One region of the Xenorhabdus siamensis genome, then DNA from elsewhere that is predicted to be linked to it. Evidence: predicted binding sites of a transcription regulator. Region 1 holds the regulator's gene; the other holds the start of a gene.

What was found. The regulator LexA, encoded in region 1, represses DNA repair genes until DNA is damaged. The targets are predictions, from matches to a motif close to TNCTGTATGTACATACAGNA.
Region 2: a site for LexA is predicted at 2,613-2,632, ahead of AAC852_RS17175 (TfoX/Sxy family DNA transformation protein). Genes of this name have one in related genera too.

What each region holds. Positions count from the first base shown of each region.
Region 1 is NZ_JBBMXE010000012.1:161,803-174,194, forward strand. Features, by position in the region: gene dusA (tRNA dihydrouridine(20/20a) synthase DusA) at 1-174, opposite strand, end outside; gene zur (zinc uptake transcriptional repressor Zur) at 743-1,207, shown strand; gene lexA (transcriptional repressor LexA) at 1,345-1,962, opposite strand; gene AAC852_RS12915 (diacylglycerol kinase) at 2,081-2,452, opposite strand; gene plsB (glycerol-3-phosphate 1-O-acyltransferase PlsB) at 2,590-5,058, shown strand; partial or broken gene ubiA (4-hydroxybenzoate octaprenyltransferase) at 5,144-5,999, opposite strand; gene ubiC (chorismate lyase) at 6,013-6,540, opposite strand; gene pgi (glucose-6-phosphate isomerase) at 6,721-8,367, opposite strand; gene lysC (lysine-sensitive aspartokinase 3) at 8,682-10,055, shown strand; gene iclR (glyoxylate bypass operon transcriptional repressor IclR) at 10,299-11,129, shown strand; partial or broken gene AAC852_RS12950 (IS982 family transposase) at 11,304-11,903, shown strand; gene AAC852_RS12955 (bifunctional 4-hydroxy-2-oxoglutarate aldolase/2-dehydro-3-deoxy-phosphogluconate aldolase) at 11,942-12,392, shown strand, end outside.
Region 2 is NZ_JBBMXE010000017.1:122,355-134,746, forward strand. Features, by position in the region: partial or broken gene yccS (YccS family putative transporter) at 1-767, shown strand, start outside; gene AAC852_RS17170 (hypothetical protein) at 886-1,419, shown strand; gene AAC852_RS17175 (TfoX/Sxy family DNA transformation protein) at 1,802-2,401, opposite strand; gene AAC852_RS17180 (SulA-like leucine-rich domain-containing protein) at 2,905-3,213, shown strand; gene ompA (porin OmpA) at 3,566-4,873, shown strand; gene matP (macrodomain Ter protein MatP) at 4,935-5,384, opposite strand; gene AAC852_RS17195 (AAA family ATPase) at 5,590-7,320, shown strand; gene fabA (bifunctional 3-hydroxydecanoyl-ACP dehydratase/trans-2-decenoyl-ACP isomerase) at 7,405-7,923, shown strand; gene pqiC (membrane integrity-associated transporter subunit PqiC) at 8,089-8,637, opposite strand; gene pqiB (intermembrane transport protein PqiB) at 8,691-10,340, opposite strand; gene pqiA (membrane integrity-associated transporter subunit PqiA) at 10,342-11,610, opposite strand; gene AAC852_RS17220 (ABC transporter ATP-binding protein) at 11,720-12,392, opposite strand, start outside.

The DNA.
Region 1 (12,392 bases):
CATTTCTGTGTAAAGCAGCGCTTCTTTACTTAGCAGGCGATGGAAATAACGGCAATGACGGTCAGTCCAATCTAACATCGGTGCTACGGAAAAGCGGGAAGGTTTGAATTTCCCGCCTCCATTTTGTATTTCAGTGAATTCACTACATTTTTGTGTCTGTATATTTTCGTGCATTTTAGGCTATTTTGAGATTATTGGTACACCATCCAGTACACCACACCAAATGGTGTACTGGTGACTGAGAGGTAAATAATGGCCTACTATACCATAGAAAAACGCCCTCAAGCAGATGGTACTATTCGTTATCGCTGCACCGTTGGTGTCAAATCTGATGGCCCACACAGAATGATACCGAAGATTTAACGGTTGGAGATCTATTGCATAAATAACCTTAGCGCTGCTTAAGCAGCACTGAGGTTAATTAAAACAATAACAAACAGTACTTATTTTTTATTAAAATACGATAATGAAATATTTTTATTTATCATATTTAAAAAGTCATAATTAAAGGTCTATTTCAATAGCTCTATAGAAAATTGGTGTTGTTATTGCTGGCTTAGCTATTTGGTAAATAACTCAATTTAACAATCATAGTCTCTACCCCAAAAGCCAAGAAAACTAATTTATTAATTGATAATCAAAAAGAATGATAGGGCCATGGCCATTAAGTAGATTTCAGCTATGAATTGAAAAAACATGATAACATTACAACCATTGGCATATGCTGAGTGTGAAGGATGTAATGAAAACTATCAACCAAAAAAAGTTACTGACACGGGCTGAGGCAATCTGCCTGTCGCGAGGGGTTCGTTTGACACCTCAACGCCTTGAAATTCTGCGTTTAATTTCAGCACAACCAGGTGCAATAAGTGCCTATGATTTGCTGGATCTGCTCCGTGAAGCTGAGCCACAGGCAAAACCGCCAACGGTCTATCGAGGGTTGGAGTTTTTACTGGAACAGGGTTTTGTCCACAAAATAGAATCTACGAATAGCTATGTGATTTGTCATCATTTTGAACAACCTTGTCATACATCAGCTATGTTTCTTTGCGATAACTGTGGTTCTGTTACCGAACGAGATGCTAAAGATATTGAATCAGCTATACAAAATTTAGCACAAGATGCAGGATTTCATCTGCGGCATAGTGTAATAGAAGTTCACGGCTTGTGCTCTTCCTGCCATGAAATGAATTCCTGTACGGAATAAGTTTTAAAGTCCGTTTTATTAGGCGGTCATCACTGATAAGTTTATTAATTTCCAAGTTCCCAGATAAACGTTTTATTCGCTGGGATAATGAAAAATGACCGCCCAAAATGGCAAAGTGTAATTATCCGCTTTTACAATCAGAACCAATCCCCGTTACGAATAACGCCAACTGCCAATCCTTCAATGGTAAAATTCTGTTCTCGTAAATCCACAACGATAGGCTCAAATTCAGGATTCTCAGCAATCAGTTCAATTCTGTTTCCTGTTTGTTTAAAGCGTTTTACTGTGACTTCATCTTCAATCCGAGCCACGATAACTTGCCCGTTATGAACATCCTGCGTTTTATGCACAGCAAGCAAATCACCATCCATAATACCGATATCTTTCATTGACATACCACGAACACGCAATAGAAAATCAGCATTTGGTTTAAATAATTCCGGATCCACTTTGTAATGGCTTTCGATGTGTTCCTGAGCCAATAGTGGTTCACCAGCAGCAACACGACCGATTAGTGGTAATCCCGTACCTTCATCTTCCTCTTCAAGCAGCAAACGGATACCTCTGGAAGCACCAGCGACAATTTCTATCACCCCTTTACGCGCCAGTGCCTTTAAATGCTCTTCTGCTGCGTTAGGTGAACGAAAACCAAGGCGTGCTGCAATCTCAGCACGTGTCGGTGGCATACCCGTTTGAGAAATATGGTCACGCACCAAGTCATAAACCTGTTGCTGCCTGGCAGTTAATGCTTTCATTTCGCCCCCTGTTTGTTTATACAGTCTGACTGTGAGTATATACAGCTAAAATTGAATTGGGAACCTATCAGAATGTAAAAGCGACTAAATAACGAATTTTGATGAAAAATAAATCACCTTAGCGTATAAAATGCGACCCAATGATTGTTATCCAAATGGATAGTGCCAAAATAACAGCTAAAAATACTGCGGCAGAGCCCATATCTTTTGCCCGCCCTGACAATTCGTGATATTCACTGCCGATTCGATCAACCACGGCCTCAATTGCACTATTTAGCACTTCAACAATAACCACCAATATGACAGAGCTAATGAGAAAAAGTCTCTCAAGCAGGCCAAAATCAAAGGAAAACACCACAATAATCGCTAAGACAGCTAAAATTACCTCTTGTCGAAATGCAGCCTCATTCTGCCACGCGGCTTTAATACCTTTTGCTGAATACCTCACTGCTTTAATAATACGGCTCAAGCCTGTTGATTGATTCGCCATAAAAATTTTCTTCAATAATCATAATAGTTTTAAGATAATATAACTTTTAGTTCTTATTATTATCTTATTTCCACAGATCTCAAAATCTGTTTCTGGTATGCTTGCGACGCATTGCTAATAAGAGGCTTAAAGCAGTTATGTCAGCTTGGCGTAAAATATATTACAAGTTATTGAATTTTCCGATAAAACTTTTAGTAAAAAGTAAGCTTATTCCAACGGCTCCCATTCAAGAATTGAGTCTTGATACGACCCGGCCTATTTTGTATGTGCTCCCGTATCATTCAAAAGCCGACTTATTGACCTTGCGTCAACAATGTCTGGCTCAAGATCTACCAGATCCTTTAACCCCTTTGGATATTGATGATGCACAGCTCCCAAGTTGTGTTTTTATTGATGACGGCCCACGTGTGTTCCGCTGTTATGCGCCTAAGCATGAGTCTGTAAAGATTTTTCATTCTTATCTGGACTTACATCGCAATAATCCTAATCTGGATATTCAGATGGTGCCCGTTTCCGTGATGTTTGGACGTTCCCCAGGACGTGAAGGGCAAGAAACAAATACAGCACCACAGTTGCGACTTCTCAATGGGATCCAGAAGTTTTTTGCAATCCTGTGGCTCGGTCGGGATAGTTTCGTACGTTTCTCCACGCCTGTTTCATTGCGCAGTATAGCTAATGATCATGGTACGGATACGATTATTGCCAATAAACTTGCCCGTGTTGCACGGATCCACTATTCCCGTCAACGTCTGGCAGCAGTCGGGCCACGTTTACCTGCCCGACAGGATCTGTTCAGAAAGTTACTGGCATCCAAAGCCATTGAAAAAGCCATTGCCGATGAAGCCCGTAGCAAGAAAATTTCGCCAGAGAAAGCAAAACAGAATGCTATCAATATGCTGGAAGAGATTGCAGCGGATTTCTCCTATGAAACTGTACGCATAACAGACCGTGTTTTGAGCTGGACGTGGAATCGCCTCTATCAGGGCATCAATGTCCATAATGCCGAACGGACCCGCCAATTGGCTCAAGATGGTCATGAGCTGGTCTATGTTCCATGTCATCGCAGCCATATGGATTATCTGCTGCTTTCTTACGTGCTTTATCATCAGGGGCTGGTTCCACCACATATTGCAGCCGGTATTAACCTGAATTTCTGGCCAGCAGGGCCAATATTCCGCCGCCTTGGTGCGTTCTTTATCCGCCGCACTTTTAAAGGCAACAAACTCTATTCGACAATTTTCCGCGAATATCTGGGAGAACTGTTTTCTCGTGGTTATTCTGTTGAATATTTTGTCGAAGGAGGTCGTTCCAGGACAGGCCGCCTGCTTGATCCGAAAACCGGCACACTTTCGATGACATTACAAGCAATGCTGCGCGGAGAATCACGCCCTATCACCGTTGTGCCAATCTATATCGGTTATGAACATGTGATGGAGGTTGCGACTTATGCCAAAGAGTTACGGGGCGCAACTAAAGAAAAAGAAGGATTTTTCCAGATGGTTCGCGGGTTACGTAAACTACGTAATCTGGGGCAAGGGTATGTGAACTTCGGCGAACCAATCCCATTAGTACAATATCTGAATCAGCATGTTCCGGAATGGCGTGATTCTATCGATCCAATAGAAGCGCAGCGCCCGGCATGGTTGACACCAACTGTTAGTAAGCTGGCTGGCAATATTATGGTTAATATCAATAACTCCGCAGCCGCAAATGCAATTAATCTATGTAGCACGGCTTTATTGTCATCACGTCAGCGAGCACTTACTCGTGAACAGTTGATTGAGCAATTAGACTGCTATATGCAATTGTTGCGCAATGCTTCTTACGCAAATGATGTCACAGTACCGAATAAAACAGCGGAAGAACTGTTGGATCATGCTTTACGGATGAATAAGTTTGAGGTCGAAAAAGACAGTCTTGGGGATATTATTATCCTGCCTCGCGAAAATGCGGTATTGATGACCTATTATCGCAACAACATCCAACATCTGTTGATCCTGCCATCTTTGATTTCCAGCATTGTGATGCATCACCGCCGTATCAGCCGCAGTGAACTGCTTAGGCAGGTACAACTGATTTATCCTCTGCTTAAGCAAGAACTTTTCATGCGCTATAGCAAGAAAGAGTTGCCTGATGTGGTTAATACATTGATTGATGAACTGGCGCGTCAATGCCTGGTTTGTAATAAAGAGCAGGAGATACTGGTACTCAATCCTGCGCGTATCCGTCCATTACAATTGTTGGCAGCAGGTATCCGGGAAACATTACAACGCTATGCCATCACGCTTTCTCTATTGAATGCAACTCCCGATATCAGCCGAGGTACATTGGAGAAAGAGAGCCGGATGCTGGCGCAACGTTTATCCGTGTTACATGGAATCAATGCGCCGGAATTCTTTGATAAAGCGGTTTTCGCTTGCTCAGTGAATACGCTGCGTGAAGAAGGTTATATCCACGATAACGGTAACATGGTCACCATAAGTGCCCATGCTCTTTATCAGGTATTGAGTGAATTAATGTCTCCAGAGATCCGTTTGACCATTGAGAGTGTCAGCATGCCTCCTGAGTACAATGACCACAAACCAGCAAATGAAAATCAGGAATAACGCTTTGACATTCTGAATAGAATTATTCTTAAGCTGATCGTTCTGAAAAAGAGAAGATTAACGGGCGGTGCTAACGCCCGTTCTCTTAAAAAACATAACTGAAAAGAATACCGAGGAACAAAATAAAACCAACGTAATTATTGTTCATGAATGCCTGAAAACACGACTCCCGCTGACGGTCAGAAATCAATTTTTGTTGATAGATAAAGAGCGCTCCTGCCAATAATACTGTCCAGTAATACATTCCCCCTAAATTCACTATGCAACCAACCGATACGAGAATTACCAGCATAACGAATTGCAAAGTACCAATGATTAATTTATCAAAACGACCAAACAGTACTGCTGTTGATTTCACACCAATTTTCAGGTCATCATCACGATCCACCATGGCATACTGAGTATCATAGATTACAGACCAGATTATGTTCGCCAGAAATAATAACCAACACTGTAATGGTAAGGACTCACTTACTGCTGCGAAAGCCATAGGAATTGACCAACCATAAGCTGCACCCAACACAACTTGTGGCAAGTTGCTGATCCGTTTAACGAAAGGATAAATCCATGCCAATCCCAGCGCGACAAAGGATAAAGCAATCGTCATTTTATTCAGTGTCAATACAAGCACAAAAGAGATCAACACAAGTGGCAAATAAGATTTTGCATTCTTTTTCGCTGATATCACCACTGGGGAGCGGACGAAATTTTGTCCGTTCAACATGCCCGTCAAATTTCCTATCAGCGAAATCATTAATACAACATCCTGCCGCCCGCATGAAAAAGACACCCAGAGTGAAAATCAGCAAGATATGTAAGTTCGGCATACCTTTTGCTGCTATCCATAATGCCCAATAGGTTGGCCATAATAACAATAATACGCCAATGGGTTTATCGATACGCATTAAACGGCAATAGGCGCGCCATTTATTTCGCGTCATACTAACCTCCAATCTATTTCTCCCTTTTCATATTATTTATTTTATATACAGGTGATGCCGGCAAAAAAACTTCTGTAAGTAGTAGAGGCTTCTTTGATAAACGCAACAAAGAGCGCCGTGCCCAACGCTGTCCTTGTTGACCTATTTGAATATAATCTCGTGTCAGATTATTGCCACTAAACAGATAGCGCCCAAGTGGAACGGTTCCAACATCCACCAGCTTTTTGTCTGGCCCTGTTAATGTTTCCTCTGGGATTACTGTACGCCCCAATAACCACGGAATATTATCTCCGTATAAGACAATTTCACGTAACCAATACTTTTCGCTTACAGGTAAATGCTCACTTTCATCACCAATATCTGCTGTTGTAATGAAACATTCCCGAAATGGTGCAACTGTTACATGATGGCAATGTTGTTCAAAACGATGTGTCATTGAACCGACTTCCATCAGCCAGTCTAAAATATTTTCCGGAGTATTGACTTCACCAGCCGAAAACCAGTGAATAGGTGTAGAAGTTAATATTGTGTCATCTGCCATGTCATTTTCCAATCGCGGAGAACATCAATTTCTCCGACAGCACAACGAGTGGAATGTGAGGATAGCATGTTGCCGGCCAATAAAATAAAAAGTTGATAGCAAATTATGGAAATTTAAAAAATATCCCCCCGATATATGGTGTTATTGGGGGGATAAGATTAAATAAAATAGAAAATCAGATTAACGCCACTTTTTAAAGCGGTTAATGAGACCATTTGTAGAACTGTCATGGCTATTCACAACTTCTGCCCCCTGCAATTCAGGCAGAATACGGTTTGCCAATTGTTTGCCCAATTCCACTCCCCATTGATCGAATGAGAATATATTCAGAATTGCCCCCTGAACAAAGATCTTATGTTCATACATGGCAATTAATGCACCCAGACTGAATGGTGTCATTTCACGCAATAAAATTGAGTTGGTTGGGCGGTTACCTTCAAACACTTTAAACGGTACAACATTTGCCACCTCCTGTGCACTCTTCCCGACGGCAGCAAATTCAGCTTCTACCTGCGCCTGAGTTTTACCAAAAGCCAGTGCTTCAGTTTGTGCGAAAAAGTTAGATAGTAGTTTGCTGTGATGATCAGCAACCGGATTATGACTAATTGCAGGTGCTATAAAATCACATGGAATAAGTTTCGTACCCTGATGGATAAGCTGGTAGAAGGCATGCTGACCATTTGTACCCGGCTCTCCCCAGATAATCGGCCCGGTCTGATAATTTACCGGATTACCATTGCGGTCAATATATTTACCGTTTGATTCCATATTTCCCTGCTGGAAGTATGCAGCGAAACGGTGCATATATTGATCATAAGGCAGAATCGCTTCAGTTTCTGCACCAAAAAAATTGTTATACCAGATGCCAATCAGCGCTAACAGAACAGGAATATTTTGTTCAGGCGCGGTCTGCTCAAAGTGTTTATCCATAGCATGAGCACCACTCAGCAACTGCTCGAAGTTATCATAACCAATGGAAAGGGCTATAGATAAGCCTATCGCAGACCAGAGGGAATAACGGCCACCAACCCAATCCCAAAATTCAAACATGTTTTGAGGATCAATGCCGAATTTGCTGACCTCCTTCTCATTCGTTGAAAGCGCGGCAAAGTGTTTAGCCACATATGCTTCATCATCTGCACTTTGCAGGAACCAATGACGGGCAGAATGAGCATTAGTCATTGTTTCCTGTGTGGTAAAGGTCTTGGACGCAATCAGGAATAGTGTGGTTTCTGGATCCAGAGATTTCAATGTCTCCGCAATATGGGTTCCATCCACATTAGAAACAAAATGCATATTGAGGTGGTTTTTATAGGCTTTCAATGCCTCAGTTACCATATATGGGCCGAGGTCAGAGCCGCCAATACCAATGTTTACTACATCAGTAATAGCTTTACCGGTATAGCCTTTCCACTCTCCACCAATGATACGATCACTGAACGATTTCATTTTTTCCAGCACCGCATTCACCTGCGGCATAACATCTTCCCCATCTACGTGAATTGGAGAATTACTGCGGTTACGCAAAGCAATGTGCAGCACAGCACGATCTTCAGTACGGTTAATCTTTTCACCAGAAAACATACTATGGATAGCAGCGGACAAATCCGTTTCTTTCGCCAATGCCTGTAATTTTTCCAATGTTTCCGTAGTAATACGGTTTTTGGAGTAATCCACCAGAATCTGATCGTCAAACGTTGCAGAGAATGTCGCAAAACGCGCCTTATCCTGTTCAAACAGATCTCGTAAGTGAATATTCTTCATCTGTTCAAAATGCTGTTGCAATACTTTCCAGGCTTCGGTCTGGCTAGGGTTGATGTTTTTCATGAATGATGCTCTCTATCAACTGTAGATAAACAATAGGAATGCATAGAATTGTAACAAGTTAATGCTGTGATGGATCTCTTTTTCCTTTTACTAACTGATATTGGTCAAAATAAGTTATTATTTCCAGCTCTAATTGCTTATACCCTTCAAATTCGACATCCACTGGATATATAGGCAAAAACGATAATTTCATTCTGATCATGAAAGATATTGATGCTTAATTCTCAAGCATTGACTCAACAAAGCTAACCCGATATTTCTAATCTTTTATTTCTAAACTAACTCTCTATTCCTAAAACAGAAGGCTATTATCCATGAGTGCAGTATCTTCTCCCTACTCGCAGTATGTTGTTGCAAAATTCGGTGGTACCAGTGTGGCAGATTTTGATGCCATGAATAACTGTGCTGATATTATTTTGGCAAACAGAGATGTTCGCGTAGTCGTTTTATCAGCTTCCGCTGGTGTAACTAATTTATTGGTCACATTAGCATCTGGTTGCGATAACGATAAACGGGAGAAGTGCCTGAAGCAGATCCGTGATATTCAATATGCGATTATCAAGCGATTAAATGAAACGGCTGTGCTTAAAGAAGAGATTGAGCATTTATTGGATAATATCACAACGTTGTCAGAAACTGCCTCACTGGCAACGTCTAAGGCGTTGACTGACGAGTTAGTCAGTCATGGGGAAGTCATGTCTACACTGCTGTTTGCTGAATTGTTACGTCAGCGCAACACGGATGTCGAATGGTTTGATATCCGCCGGATAATGCGTACCAATGATCAATTTGGGCAAGCAGAGCCTGACACAAACCAGCTCAATATATTCGCGGCAGAACATCTTCAACCTCGTCTGAATAACACGATCGTCATTACACAGGGTTTTATCGGCAGAGAGGAAAAAGGCCGCACAACAACGTTAGGACGTGGCGGCAGTGATTATACCGCCGCCCTGCTTGGCGAAGCACTGGGCTTGCAGCGTGTTGATATCTGGACGGATGTTCCGGGGATCTACACAACCGATCCCAGAGTTGTCCCAACCGCCAATCGTATTGATAAGATTGCTTTTGATGAAGCGGCCGAGATGGCAACATTTGGTGCCAAAATTCTCCATCCAGCCACTCTACTGCCAGCCATCCGCAGTGGTATTCCTGTTTTCGTTGGTTCGAGTAAAAAGCCGCAGGCTGGCGGTACACTGGTTTGCGACAGAACGAAAAATCCACCTCGCTTTCGGGCATTGGCATTGCGGCGTAAACAAACTTTATTAACCCTGCATAGCCTGAAAATGTTACATGCAAGAGGCTTTCTGGCAGAGATTTTTACCCTGCTCTCACGTCATAATATTTCAGTGGATTTGATTACCACTTCAGAAGTAAGTGTTGCTTTGACACTGGATACCACAGGTTCCACCAGCACGAATGGCAGTTTGCTGACCAATGCCCTGCTAACTGAACTTTCAACATCATGTCGTGTGGAAGTTGAAGAAGATTTGGCACTGGTAGCAATTATCGGCAATAAACTTTCACAGGCCAAAGGATTAGGAAAAGAGATTTTTGGCCCCCTGGAATCCTTTAATATCCGTATGATCAGCTATGGAGCAAGTAGCCATAATGTTTGTCTGCTTGTACCCGGCAAAGAGGCAGAACAGATAGTTCAGACACTTCATCGTAATCTGTTTGAAGATTGAAATTCAAAGACTGATCAACATATTAACTATATGATGTAATATAATCTCATCCTATTATGGGATGAGATTACACCTTCAATAGCTCATAAAGGCTCATACTTCCTCTCGCTAAAAGTAATATTTACCTCTACTCATCGGATGTGTTTTTTGCCTCTTTATCATCCATAATAAGAAAACGAAAACAAATTCCATTTTTTCTACCACAGTTATGCTGTAAGTAGAGGATAATTTAGAGGGAATCTTATGAGCTCCGCCATTGCCAGCAAACGTACCAAAAAAACTAAAATGACAACCGGTAGTGCCGCTGCAAGCGGTCAGGTTCAATCCTTAAGCCGAGGTCTATCCCTTTTGGAATATATTTCTGATTCACAAAGTGGAGTCGCATTAACTGACCTTGCTATTCAGGCTGGCCTTCCCAATTCCACCACCCACCGCCTTTTGACCACATTACAACAACATGGTTTTGTTCGTCAGATTGGCGATCTGGGATTGTGGGTAATTGCATCACATGCTTTTGTTGTCGGCAGCAGCTTTCTGCAAAGCCGCAATCTGATGGTATTAGTTCACCCGATTCTACGCCAACTAATGGAAGATTCTGGCGAAACCGTCAATCTTGCTATTTTCAATATTGATGAGTATGAAGCAGTGATTGTTGATCAAGTGCAGTGTAATGCACTGATGCGAATGTCCGCCCCAATTGGCGGCCAGTTGCCGATGCACGCTTCCGGCGCAGGTAAAGCGCTCCTTTCCACACTGTCCGAACAAAAGTGCCTACAATTACTGCATAAAAAAGGATTACACGCCTATACACAACATACTCATACCACAGCAGCCGCGCTGAAAGAAAATCTTGAACAAATCCGTAAGCAGGGTTTTTCATTTGATGATGAAGAACATGCCCTTGGGTTACGTTGTATCGCTGCCTGCATTTATGATGAGCATCATGAGGCTTTTGCTGCTATTTCTATCTCCGGCCCAATATCGCGCATCTCTGATGATCGAGTCACTGAACTTGGTGCTCTTGTTATGCGAGCGGCAAAAGAGGTGAGTCGGGAGTATGGAGGAATTAAGTAATATTTTGGTTAATTTCACTTTTTTACGACACAGCTAATATCAACCAGATGAGATGGTCATTAAAATCATGGGGTTGTATTCACCAGGTTCTTCTGCCCATCCTGATATGTCATTACGTGATGCCTAGCATCAAGAGCCATGGCTCAATAACACTTTTATAATTAACCTGAATTCATGGACAAGTTAGTTGAAATTTTCTGCGATGTCGACGACTTTTGTCGTCTTTTCATCCCCCAGTGGGCGCAGTTTTGTCTCGATAACGGATACCGCCTGCGCCGCAGACAAGGCCGCATGTATCCCAGTGAAATCATGACAATTTTAATCCTCTTTCAGCGGTCGCATTACCGTGATTTTAAAAACTTTTATTTGGAGCATATCTGGCAATACCATCACCGCGACTTCCCCTCCTTGCTCAGTTATACCCGTTTTATCAGCGTTGCCCCGTCCGTTTTGGTCCCCTTATCCAGTTATCTGACTCAATTAAAAGGAAAACCGACAGGCATTGCTTTTATCGACTCCACGAGTTTGCGCGTTTGTCATAACATCCGTATTCCTCGTCATAAGGTCTTTCAGGGCATAGCGCAACGCGGAAAAACCTCAATGGGATGGTTCTATGGGTTCAAATTACACCTGATTATTAACCATCTGGGCGAAATTTTAGCGCTTAAAGTGACCCCGGGTAATGTGGATGATAGGGAGCCTGTACGCGAATTATCAAAAGATCTCACGGGTTCTCTTTACGGCGACAAAGGATATCTGAGTCAGGAATTGGCGTAAATCCCTCATATCTGATTTGACGAGAGAAACTGCTAATGAATAACTGGAAAACATCTGCAGAAAGCATCCTGACCGATGGCCCTGTCGTCCCTGTCATTATAATCAATGAAATTGAACATGCTGTACCATTAGCAAAAGCGCTGGTTGCCGGTGGAATACGCGTGTTGGAAGTCACTCTGAGAACTGAATGCGCACTGGCAGCTATTCGCCTTATCGCCAGAGAAGTTCCTGAAGCGATTATCGGTGCTGGAACAGTCATTAATACAAAACAATTGGCAGCCGTTACTGAAGCTGGTGCACAGTTTGCCATTAGTCCGGGATTGACTGATGAGTTGCTAAAAGCAGCGTCTACTGGTTCAATTCCTCTTATTCCGGGGATCTCTACAGTCTCTGAATTAATGCTAGGTATGAGCTATGGTTTAAACTGCTTCAAATTCTTTCCGGCAGAAGCGAATGGTGGTGTAAAAGCACTGAAAGCTATTGCTG
Region 2 (12,392 bases), on a different contig from region 1:
ACCTTGTGCCTTCTATTGAAGGACAGTTATTGTTGATCGTGATTTCAGGTGTATTATTTTTTGCTTTTCGTAATATTCAATATGCACATGCAACCCTGTTTATTACGTTGCTGGTTCTGTTAAGTTTTAATTTACTGGGAGAAGGTTTTAAAATCGCTTTACCCAGAATCACAGACACACTGATCGGTTGTGTTATTGCTTTACTGGCAGTGAGTTTTATCTGGCCTGACTGGAAATTCCGCCAATTACCGCATGTTATTATCCGCACTATGAGTGCAAATTGTCGTTATCTCAGTGCAATTGTGCTGCAATATCATCAGGGAAAAAGTAATTGCCTGGATTATCGGGTCGCTCGCCGTAATGCCCATAATTGCGATGCTGAACTGGCATCAGTGATCTCAAACATGTCAACAGAACCCAAAAATCATCGCATCTCTCAGGAGGCGGCATTTCGTCTGCTTTGTCTTAACCATACTATGCTGAGGTATATTTCTGCTTTAGGAGCACATCGCGATAAACTTAATGACCCTGTCATCCTGGAAATACTTAATGATGCAATCTATCATGTTGAGTTTGCACTACAGCAAGACAGAGTCGATGATAAGCCTCTTCAGCATATTTCAGAATATTTGAGTAAAAGAAGTCATCAACTGACTTCTGATAACAATAAAGTTCAGCTTGTATTACAGCAGGTAGTGTTACTGATTGAATTATTGCCAGAGATTATTTCATTAAAAAAACAAATAAATAAAAAGAAAAAATATTAAATGATAAAATCACCTATTCAATTATTACACTTTTGTTTAATAAATATAAAATGAAACCTGCCTCAACCAAGGTGAGGTGGTTCTCGCAAAATCTCAAACTGCCGTAAAAAATCATACCATGCTTAAACAACATATTTCACAATGTGATAATGAATTATTTTTATTTATGAATATTTCTTTACGAGGTAATGATATGTTACAAAATAATCCATATATCATTTTTGATGCTGATCCATTTTGTTTTGGCCCTATATCCACCACACTTAATCAAGATTTACTGACTACTTCCAGTCTAAATCAGGAACCCAAGATTATTATTGCCGGTGGTGGAAATACTATCAACAAATTGGCAAACTTATTTGCCCAAACACATCCGCATATTAAAATTGGTTGCCTTGAAAGGCAGGATTTTCTGCAAAAACTACATCGTTCCCGTAAAGTTTTGGCAAACCCTGGGTTAACGACTTTTTACGAATGCATGATACTGAATAAAAATGTCTTTTTTCTGCTTCCACAGAACTATAGCCAACAGTTGCAATTAAAGATTTATCTTAAAAATTATTACTCAAATGAATATGGTTTTTTATGGAACCGTGAATATGGTTATCCTGATATTCCGGTTGATCTACCTGAAAAGAAGGAATACGCTTAATACAAGAGTGTCATAACTTATTCATCAATAACTCAAAGGAACGACAACGAGCCATAAATATGATTAATATTTTCTTAAAGAAAGAAAAATTATAGAAGCAATGGAAATAATATTATCGCCAATTATATTGAAAATAGAATTTAAAAAATCATAATCAGGCATACAAAAAATAGCAATACATATAGATACTCCAATAAAATTAAATTATCAATATTTCAAACATTAAATTCACTATCTATTTTTTTCAACAGACTATCAATAGCTTCAATAATTTTTTATATCTTATTGCGGAGTATTAATACCGAAAAGCACTAATGCCAAAGAAAGATAGGAGCATAGCCCCTATTTTTCATTTTTATCATGCAGGATAATTTTAATTACTTCATTCTAATTCTTTATGCCAGAGCAACAAATCATGGCGTAATTTTTCTGGTAAAACAGCGACATGACAACCTTCTATTGCACCAGCCAACGCAAGCAATACATTAACACTCATCTTTTTCCTATTTCGTTGCAATTTAAGATAAGCCGCTTTTGCTCCCAACACGCGCAATTCTTCTACTTTAGATATGCCTACTTTCCATAATTGACGCTCCAGAGCTATCCCCAAATTGGGAAGATCCTTTAACCTAAGAGGTATTTTCTGCCTGCTGATGACATCTGCTAATGTACATTGATAAGCCAAGTTAATATATTTAAATAATTGTTTTTGATCCTGCCAAAGTGATTCACCGACCCGGTAATACCGCAAAACCACTGGAATACCCCTTTTTAAATAGATAAACTTCTCCATTCCTCTGACTTTAAATAATACCTCTGCATGACTATTTCCTCGTAAATAAAGCTCGCCCTCAGAACCCAGGGCGAACAAGACTCCATCAATTGATAATCCAACTCCACCAAATTGAGACTTCTTTTTAAGTTTTCCCAGTGAAGATACACTATGTTCCAATTGATCAAAACGAGCCTCAGATAAAAACATTTTTATCACTCCATGAATTATATCCTGCTTAAATATTTTATGTGCTATATCCATGTTTGCTATTAATGAAATAGATAACAAGAACAAGTAATTAAAACCATACTCAATCTGTTCTAACCTGCCAATCATTAAGTTAGAAAAAAACTGTTTTATATGAATTTTTGCGAAGTACTTTGAAAAAAATACCCTTGATTTTAGACAAACAACAGAGTACTGTATAAATATACACACATCATGGTGGAATGAATTATGAATATTCAATTAATTTTGGAATATCTTATTGAGAATAAAATTGACCGTAATAGAATAAAAAAATAGATAATCTGACAAATTCGCCTACACAAAAATTACATTCCAATTGAGAGGGGGTCAGTGAAAGAGGGTAAAGAAGGTATAGTGAGTGCAATTGATTTATAGTGATAACCAATATACGATAACCAAGCTATCAAACCCTTCTTCCTTTATTACATCAATCCGGGAATGAAAATAGATGGTTACTATGGATTACACCTAATAGGAAACTAAGTCGTCAATGGCTAATAAATTCAGGCTTACCTTTAAGTAAAATTGTTCAGTTAAACCAAATACTTCCCATTGCCTCTCTTGAGGCAATGGAGAAAGCACTAGCAAGTGGTAATTACAGTGTAGTTTTAGGATGGTTACCAGAATTATCTGAATATGAAGTGCAAAAATTACAGTTGGCAGCTCATAAAGGTACGGCATTAGGTTTGATTATGCGTCCACAGAATTTATCCGGCCAACTCAAGATATTACCAAGCACAATAAAAGTTCATTCTACTTACTATCATTGAATGAAATTAGGATTTATCTCAATATTTTTTATAGTAAACAACCCGCCACTATTATCTGCTCTTATTTATAAGAAAATTCAACGTATTATAACAGTAAATATTGTAGATTACCGTCAGTAATATTTAGCAATTGTAATTGTATATTTAAAAAATCTGCGTCACGAATCATAGTGTACTTGTAAGTTTTAAAGTTCGTTGTAGACTTTACAAAGTCGGGGTTGTACTTGTTAATCTTATATTTCAGGAGTTATCTATTGATAGAAGTGCGTATACCCAACTAAATATCTCAACTAATGGCCAATAATAAGACTTTTAAGGCTAACTGCTTTTTTGGATGATAACGAGGCGTACAATGAAGAAGACAGCTATCGCAGTGGCAGTAGCAACTTTTGCAACTGTTGCTCAAGCAGCTCCCAAAGAGAATACTTGGTATGCTGGTGCTAAGTTAGGATGGTCCCAGTTTAATAAGACAAAATTTACTGACTTTGGTTCTAATGCAGCAACATCGTACCCAATAACAACAGGGTGGATAGACAGATGGGGACATGGTCAGCGCAAACCAAATTACCGCCCCACCCAGCCGTTTGCCGCAACAGGTGATGCGACAAATAGAAATCAACTGGGTGCTGGAGCTTATATAGGTTATCAGGCAACTCCATATTTAGGCTTCGAACTGGGTTATGACTGGTTAGGAAGCATAAAATATAAAAGCTCTGCCAATAATGGGGATTTTCGTGCTCAGGGTGTCCAGTTGACAGCAAAATTAAGCGTTCCAGTTACGAATGATTTAGATGTTTATACCCGCCTGGGGGGGATAGTATGGCATTCAAGGGCCTCAGCCCATTATAATTCTAAAGACATATCTTATACAGGTGGAATATTTTATAATAAAGAAGATCTCCCTTCTCCTGGTGATACGGGCAAAATTTTTCCGCAATCCGGTTGGTCACCAACTACAGATAAAGTAAATGTGAAAACCAGTAGCACAGGTATTTCTCCATTAATAGCAATTGGTGCTGAATATGCACTAACCAAAAATCTGGCAACTCGTTTGGATTACCAGTGGACCCCAAAAGTAGGCCGAGGAGGAGATGGTAACTCACGTCTGGATGGTCGGGAGGCCGCTATCGGTGCTCGTCCAGATATTGGCCTGCTAACTGTTGGTATTTCTTACCGTTTTGGTCAGGATGAAGCCCCCCTGATTGCTGCACCTGTTACTCCGGCTCCAACTCCTGCTATCGAGAAAAAGAGCTTTACCCTACGCTCAGATGTTCTGTTCAACTTCAATAAATCAACATTGAAACTTGAAGGCAAGCATGAGCTGGATAATCTCTATAACCAACTCACGAAAATTGATCCAACTCAGGGACATGTTTTGGTAGTCGGTTATACTGACCGTATTGGTAGTCAACGCTATAATTTGCCCCTGTCTCAAAAACGTGCCCAATCCGTTGTAGACTATCTGGTAGCTAAAGGTATCCCTGCAAACAGTATTCAAGCTGAAGGTCGCGGTAAAGAAGATCCTGTTACTGGGTCAGCATGTAATAACATCAAAGCTCGCACTAAATTGATTGATTGCCTGGCCCCAGACCGCCGGGTAATCATCAATATTCAAGGTACTCAGGAAATTAATCAGACTCAATCCAAAGTATCTCTGTAATAGGCTCATTAGTAATGATAAAAGTGCAAACCCCATGTTCACGCATGGGGTTTTATTGGATTTATTTCCCTAAAATAGCAACCAAATCCTGTTTCAAGCTCAACATCTGGTGAGTGTATTTTTCTTTATATTCGGCATCTTCCAATAGTTGCACTATTGTTTCTGATAACGTCTTACCTCGGCGCTGGGAGAGATTTGAAAGGCGCTGCCAGACATAAAAATCCAAATCAATAGACTTTTTACGCGAATGCTGATGTTCAGCATTAAAATGACGTTTACGTCGCGCCCGAATGGTTTGTTTCATGCGATTGGATAAATCTTGATTCATGTGCTGTGATATCCATTGCATTACCTTGACAGGTTCTCGTTCCAGTTTCAGTAATTCACTAACCGCATCCTGAGCAGCACTTTTTTCAATATATTTAGTAATTGGCTCACCTTCACGATGCTTTTTTACCAAGTAAGCCCATTTCCAGCCACATTCCAGATTTTCCAATTGTTGATATTTCATTTCATCTCTCAGTGACAGCGTAACTTAAATTAAGCATAGCAATTATTTATCTAAATTGCTCATAACAACACAAGATACTGAAATATTTTATGGGCAGTTAATGAGTTAGCACGAATATTATCTTTTTCAAAGATTATAACATGTTGGTTCACTGCTTAATCTTGTATAATAAATGTTTCTTTTTTCATTACATGTAGCTATCACTTTGACGAATCTAAAATTAGACTGGCAGTCATTACAGCCAGACAGTGCACCTTATCAAGCACTTTTCAATTCTGTTGCTGAATTGTCTACTATTACTATAGAAGCAATTCAACCCAGATTGCATAATGGACTAACACTTTTTTGTCAGGCCAACTTACGTCAATCTTTTATGTTGCTAAAAGCAGAAGAGAGTGATGCCTATCTGGCTCTTTTGTCCGACACAGTTTCGGCATTATTACCAGAAAATCGTCCCAATGTTGGAGGCTACTATCAGATTGAACACCAAACCATCACGTGGCACCCGTCTGGTGAAGGCCCTTTCTCACCAAATCAGCGTGTTGCTTATCGTGAATGGATTGAACCGGAACAATTGTTTGGCAATATTTATACACATCAAGGTGTGCTTCAGTTACAACCAGGGCTTATTCATCACGTTAATGGTGGAGTCCTAATTCTACCTCTGCGCACTCTGTTATCCCAACCACTAATGTGGGTTCGCCTCAAGCAGATGATCATTCAGCGCCGTTTTGATTGGTTATCACATGATGAGCATCGTTCCTTGCCTCTGCCAATTCCCTCAATTCCGTTAGATTTACATCTGATTCTTGTAGGAGATCGGTTGAGCCTTGAAGAGTTACACGCAATCGAACCAGAACTGGCAAGTAACGCTTTATACAGTGAATTTGAACTGGATATGCCATTCCATGAAGAAGCAGATCTGGCAATATGGTGTCGCTATGTCAACGGACTCATTCAACAACAAAAACTCCCATCTTTGAGTGCCGATGCATGGCCAGAATTACTCAGACAAGCTATCCGCTATACTGAAGATCAATTCAGCCTGCCTTTAGATATCCAGTGGTTGAGCCAAAAACTGACAACGGCAGCCAATTATCAGCAGGAAAATCAGATTACACTCCATTCTCTGCAACAGGCAGAAGAGAATCGACGTTGGCGCCATGCATATTTGGCTGAGCGTAGTATAGATGAAATCCTGAAAGGCCAAATACGGATCCGCACTCAAGGTGCTGTTATTGGTCAAATTAACGGATTATCCGTACTTGAATATCCGGGCTATCCAGATCCCATCGGTGAACCCTCTCGTATCAGTTGTGTTGCCCATTTAGGCGATGGAGAATTTATTGATGTAGAGCGTAAGGTTGAACTGGGTGGCAATATTCATGCAAAAGGCATGATGATCATGCAGGCTTATCTGATCTCTGAATTGAAACTGGATCAACCACAGCCATTCTCTGCTTCGATTGTATTTGAGCAATCCTACGGTGAAGTTGATGGGGACAGCGCTTCATTGGCAGAATTATGTGCATTAATCAGTGCCCTGTCACAACAACCTATTGACCAGCAAATCGCTGTCACAGGCGCCGTAGACCAATTTGGTTTTGTGCAACCAATTGGTGGCGTTAATGAAAAGATTGAAGGTTTCTTCCATGTGTGCAACTGCCGTGAATTGACCGGTTCACAAGGTGTAATTATTCCAATGGCCAATGTACAACACCTATGCCTGCATCAGGATATTGTTAGCGCTGTGAAAAGTGGCAAATTCCATATTTGGGCTGTTGAACACGTATCCGAAGCCGCTTCATTATTGACCGGCATTCCTTACTATGATGCACAAAAAGAACACTTGTTAGCTATGATATACGAGCGTATTACACAAGTGAATAATCAAGAACGTCCTAAGTTACCTTGGTTTTTACGCTGGTTGGGTTAGTGAACCTATATCTGATCGGAGTTGTTCAGCGTACAACTGTACGCTATTCTTTAGCCTTACCCAATGATAAGGCTATTTCAAAATATGTTTAAAAGACAAGAGTCCTACACGAAAGAAGAACTTCTAGCCTCTGGAAAAGGTCAGTTATTTGGTGAGAATGGGCCACCACTCCCTTCTGGCAATATGTTAATGATAGATCGCATCATTAAGATGACAGAAGACGGTGGCACTTATAATAAAGGGTATATCGAAGCTGAGTTCGATATTCATCCTGACCTGTGGTTTTTTGGTTGCCATTTTATCAATGACCCCGTTATGCCTGGTTGCCTTGGCCTTGATGCAATGTGGCAACTTGTTGGTTTCTTCATGGGCTGGCTTGGTGGTGAAGGCAAAGGTCGTGCACTTGGTGTTGGAGAAGTAAAATTTACAGGACAAGTGTTACCAACAGCTAAAAAAATCACTTATCGCATTAATTTTAAACGTGTTATTAACCGTAAACTTATTATGGGTCTGGCTGATGGTGAAGTATTAGTGGATGGTAAACTTATTTACACAGCAACCGATCTGAAAGTCGGCATATTCAAAGATACCAGTAATTTTTGATATTCTTGTATTACTTACCAATTCCTCCATCTATGGCAATCACCTCCGCTAATTGTGCAGAGGTGATTTTCTTAAGCTGAGTTGTTAGCTAAATACAGAATAAAAAACAGCAAAGCAAACTCAATTAATTGATAATCAAATAACCTTATTACTCTGAATAATTGATTAACCTTGTGAAGCTATCTGACTGACAATAGACTGAGTCAACTGATTATAACCCGCGGCCAAAGTGCGCACTAATTCCGCATAACCATCTTTCGTTTGTTTCAGTTCTAAGTTAAATGCTCGCTTAATCGCGTCTTTCTGTTTAGATAAGACCCAATATCCCTGAATAGTCACCCGCCCATCATATCGCCCATGAAAAGCTGTTATTGTGACATCCAGTGCATCAGCATTCTCCTCTATTGGTTGATCAGAAACCAACCTTTGTGGAAATGCAAAACTGAGCTGATTAACTAAAATTTGTTGTAATTGTTGTTCCAGTGGACTCGCCCATAAGTGATTTGAGGCATCACTATAAGTGACATCTCCCGTTTGATAAACTATGCCAGATGATGCGAGATAATCAACGAGATGTACCCTTTTTACCCATAACTGACGCTCTTGATTGGTATCTATCCTGCTTACCTCTGAAATTATTGTTGAAGCAGGTAATTGGTAATAAATTTTTTTCGGTTGGCTACTACTGCATCCCGAAATTAATAGGTTTCCCATAATCAAAAAACTGACAGGAATTAAAAGAGCCAATCTTAACATCAACTTTTTCATTAATTACGCGCCTTTTTGGGTTCTGGATCTGGAGTTGCTTCTGCTTCAAATACCAATGCGTTGCTCTTATTGTTCAGCGTCTTCAATATTGGCTGCAATTCGCGCAAGACCTGATCCAGGCGCTGCATATTATCCACCAGTTTGTTGTAAACTGGCGATCCTGGCTGAATACCCTGCATACTGTGATTTAATTCATTCAACGTATTATGTATATCTTTGGGGAGATTTTGAGCTTCTTTGCTTGCAAGAATGCTATTTAACTCATTCATGGTCTTATGTGCTGCCTTGATTGTTTTCTGGCTCTCTTCTAACGTTCGCGTTGCCTGAATAAAGACTGGCTCAATTGGCATTTGATTAATTTTGTTCAGAGCCATGATAACTTTTTGCTGAATTTGAGCTAATCCACCACTTATGGTTGGTAAAATTTCATAACTGGCAAGTTTTCGCGGGCCTTTCCATGATTTCTCATCGGAATAAAAATCCAGATCAATGTACAGTGCCCCTGTCAGTAAGTTTCCTGTTTTCAAAGAAGCTCTTAAACCACGGGAAATAATTTCTTCCAACTCTTTATCTGTATAAAAACCATCACCAATTTCTTTCTCGAACCGTTCAGGTTCCATATGAATTAAGACAGGAATACGAAAATCGCTATCAAGACGCTGTCTGATCCCATCAGTATAAAAAGGAACTTTTGCTACTGTTCCTACTCGTATACCACGAAATTCGACAGGTGCTCCCGGTTGCAATCCTCTGACCGAATCAGAGAAGAAGAGTAAGAAATCTCTGTGTTCTGTATAAAGTGAGTTTTCGATATTTTTTTCATTATCGTAAAGTCTAAAAATTTCTTTTTCTTTAACTGGACTACCTAAATCCCATCCTTTCGGCACGTCAAAACTCACACCTCCGGCAAATAAAGTCGATAATGCAGCTACCTCAACTCTCAGCCCCTGCGAAGAAACATCAAAAGCAATACCGCTGTCTTTCCAAAACCGGACATTAGTTGTCAGTAGTCCATCATAAGGAGCATTAACAAAAATCTGATACTTGGCTAAGCGAGATTTAGGATCAAAAGTACTCGTTTCCACTGAACCAACACGATATCCACGAAATAAAACCGGATCACCGGGAGATAATCTTCCGGCTTTCTCACTGGTTAAAACTAACCGAATACCTTTGGCATCAGGCGATGCCAAAGGTGGTGCATCTAGTAATGAAAATTTTCTTTCTTCACTACCTTCATTGCCGGGTTGTAATTCAATAAATACTCCAGATAATAAGGTACTCAGGCCAGAAACTCCTTCACGACCAATTTGAGGTTTTACGACCCAGAATGCAGTATCTTTATGTAATAACCTCTCCATACCATCATTTAAGCGCGCTTTGATAATCACTTCGCCTAAGTTATCGCTTAATGACACTCTTTCAACCACACCAACATTAACACTGCGGCTTTTTATTTTCGTTTTTCCGGCTTCAATACCTTCAGCATTAGACGTTATCAGAGTGACTTCGGGCCCTTGATGGCTAAAGTGATAAAATAATATCCAGGCTCCAATAAGCACAGTAACAATCGGTACGATCCATATAGGTGACCAACTCTTAAGTTTACTGATCCTGGCCTGAGTCAGCTTCTCTTCTTTATCCGTCACCTTATGATTCCTCATTCTTCTGTAACTCAAATTTCTTATTAGCTTTATCCCAGGTTAAGCGTGGATCAAATGTCATTGACGCAAACATTGTCAAAATCACCACCAAAGCAAATAATATTGCTCCTGTTGCAGGATAGATACTCATGAACTGCCCCATGCGTACTAATGTCGATAAGACAGCAATAACAAAAACATCAATCATTGACCAGCGCCCAACAAATTCCACCACTTCGTAAATCAAATGCATAGTTTCCGAGTTATATCTGCCATGACGTTTAGCGTTCCAGCATAACCAACAGATAGAGAACATTTTCAGCACAGGCACCATAATACTGGCAATAAAAATAACCAGAGCAACCGGATAAGAGCCAGTACTCCAGAGCAAAATAATGCCTTCCAAAATGGTTGAGTTAATGTGACTTCCTAACGTCTGAGTCACCATGATCGGCAATGCATTCGCTGGAATATAAAGTATGGCTGATGTGACTAATAGTGCCATAGTCCATTGAAGACTATAGTGACGTCGAGCATGCCCTTTTGAGTGACAACGAGGACATTGATGTTGTTCAGCAGGCAAAATAGCAGTACAACATTGACACAATCTGATGCCCTGAACTAAACCGGGTTTACCCGCTTGCAGAGGCATACACACTTTGGGTGCAGATTCTATATCATTCCAAATCCAATATCTGTCAAGACATTGGAACGCTCTGACCTGAAACAGGCAAAAAAAACAGTAGGGCAGAAAACTCAGACCAACCGCAATATCGCCATAAGCCATAAGCTTAACGAAACTAACCAGCACCCCGGCTAAAAAGATTTCTGCCATACACCAGGTTTTCATCTGAAACAAAATACGTGCCAACTCAATTTTTAGCCGACGCGCTATTTTAATGTTCTGGCATAAAAGGATAATGGAAACCATGCAGAATGCAGGCACAAGCTGCACAAAGATCAAGAAGAATACAGCTATGCTCGAATAATCTTCACTGAACATGACCTCTGGGATCTCTGTCAGAGTAATTTCATTAACAATACCGGCAACATTCATGCTAACGAAAGGAAACAGGCAAGCAAGAAATAACATTAATAATGAACTTACTGCATAACCTGTCGGTTGATTACGTGGTTCTTTCCATTTTGCAGTCAGTAAAGTATCACATCGTGGACAAACAGCCTTATTTCCTTCCTCCAGGTCAGGTAAGGCCACCAGCATATCGCATTGGGAGCATAAAACCAGTTTGTCATGCTGATGATTGTCAGAACACAAAGTACCTCTCCTGTAACAAATCAATGCCGCTTTTTTCTTATTTTAGCCCTATAAATTGCCGCTGTATTAGCGGCAATTTGTACACTATCGGATATATATGCAGCAAATATCATCCATTTTTCATCATTTCCAGCTCCTGCCAGCGATCAAAAGCTTTTTCTAATTCTTGCTCTTTATCTGCCAGTTTCTGCAACACGTTTTGTGTGATTTCGTGTGATTGATTAAAAAATTCTGGATCACTAACCTGAATTTGTAGCTGTTCTATTTCTTGTTCCAACGTTTCCAATAATGATGGTAGTTGTTCTAACTCTCTGAGTAAATGGTAACTTATCTTATTATTTGAACGTTTCGTCGTTTCCTTAGCTTTAACCGGTTTGGTTTCCACTTTCTCCTTTTTCATAGAAGACTGGCGTAAAGAGACTGTTTGTGCCCGTTGCTGCTGAGCATCAAAGTATCCACCCACATAGTTGTTGATTTCTCCATTACCTTCAAAAATCCAACATTCTGTTACTGAATTGTCAACAAACTGACGATCATGGCTTACCAAAATCACTGTACCGCTATAACCATCCACAAGTTCTTCCAGTAACTCCAACGTTTCAACGTCGAGATCATTGGTAGGTTCATCAAGAATAAGCAAATTGCTGGGTTTCAGGAACAAACGCGCTAACAGCAGGCGGTTACGTTCACCACCCGAAAGTGCCCGGACGGGTGTCATTGCCCGTTTAGGATGGAAAAGGAAATCTTGCAGATAACCCAAAACATGACGTGGTCGCCCGTTT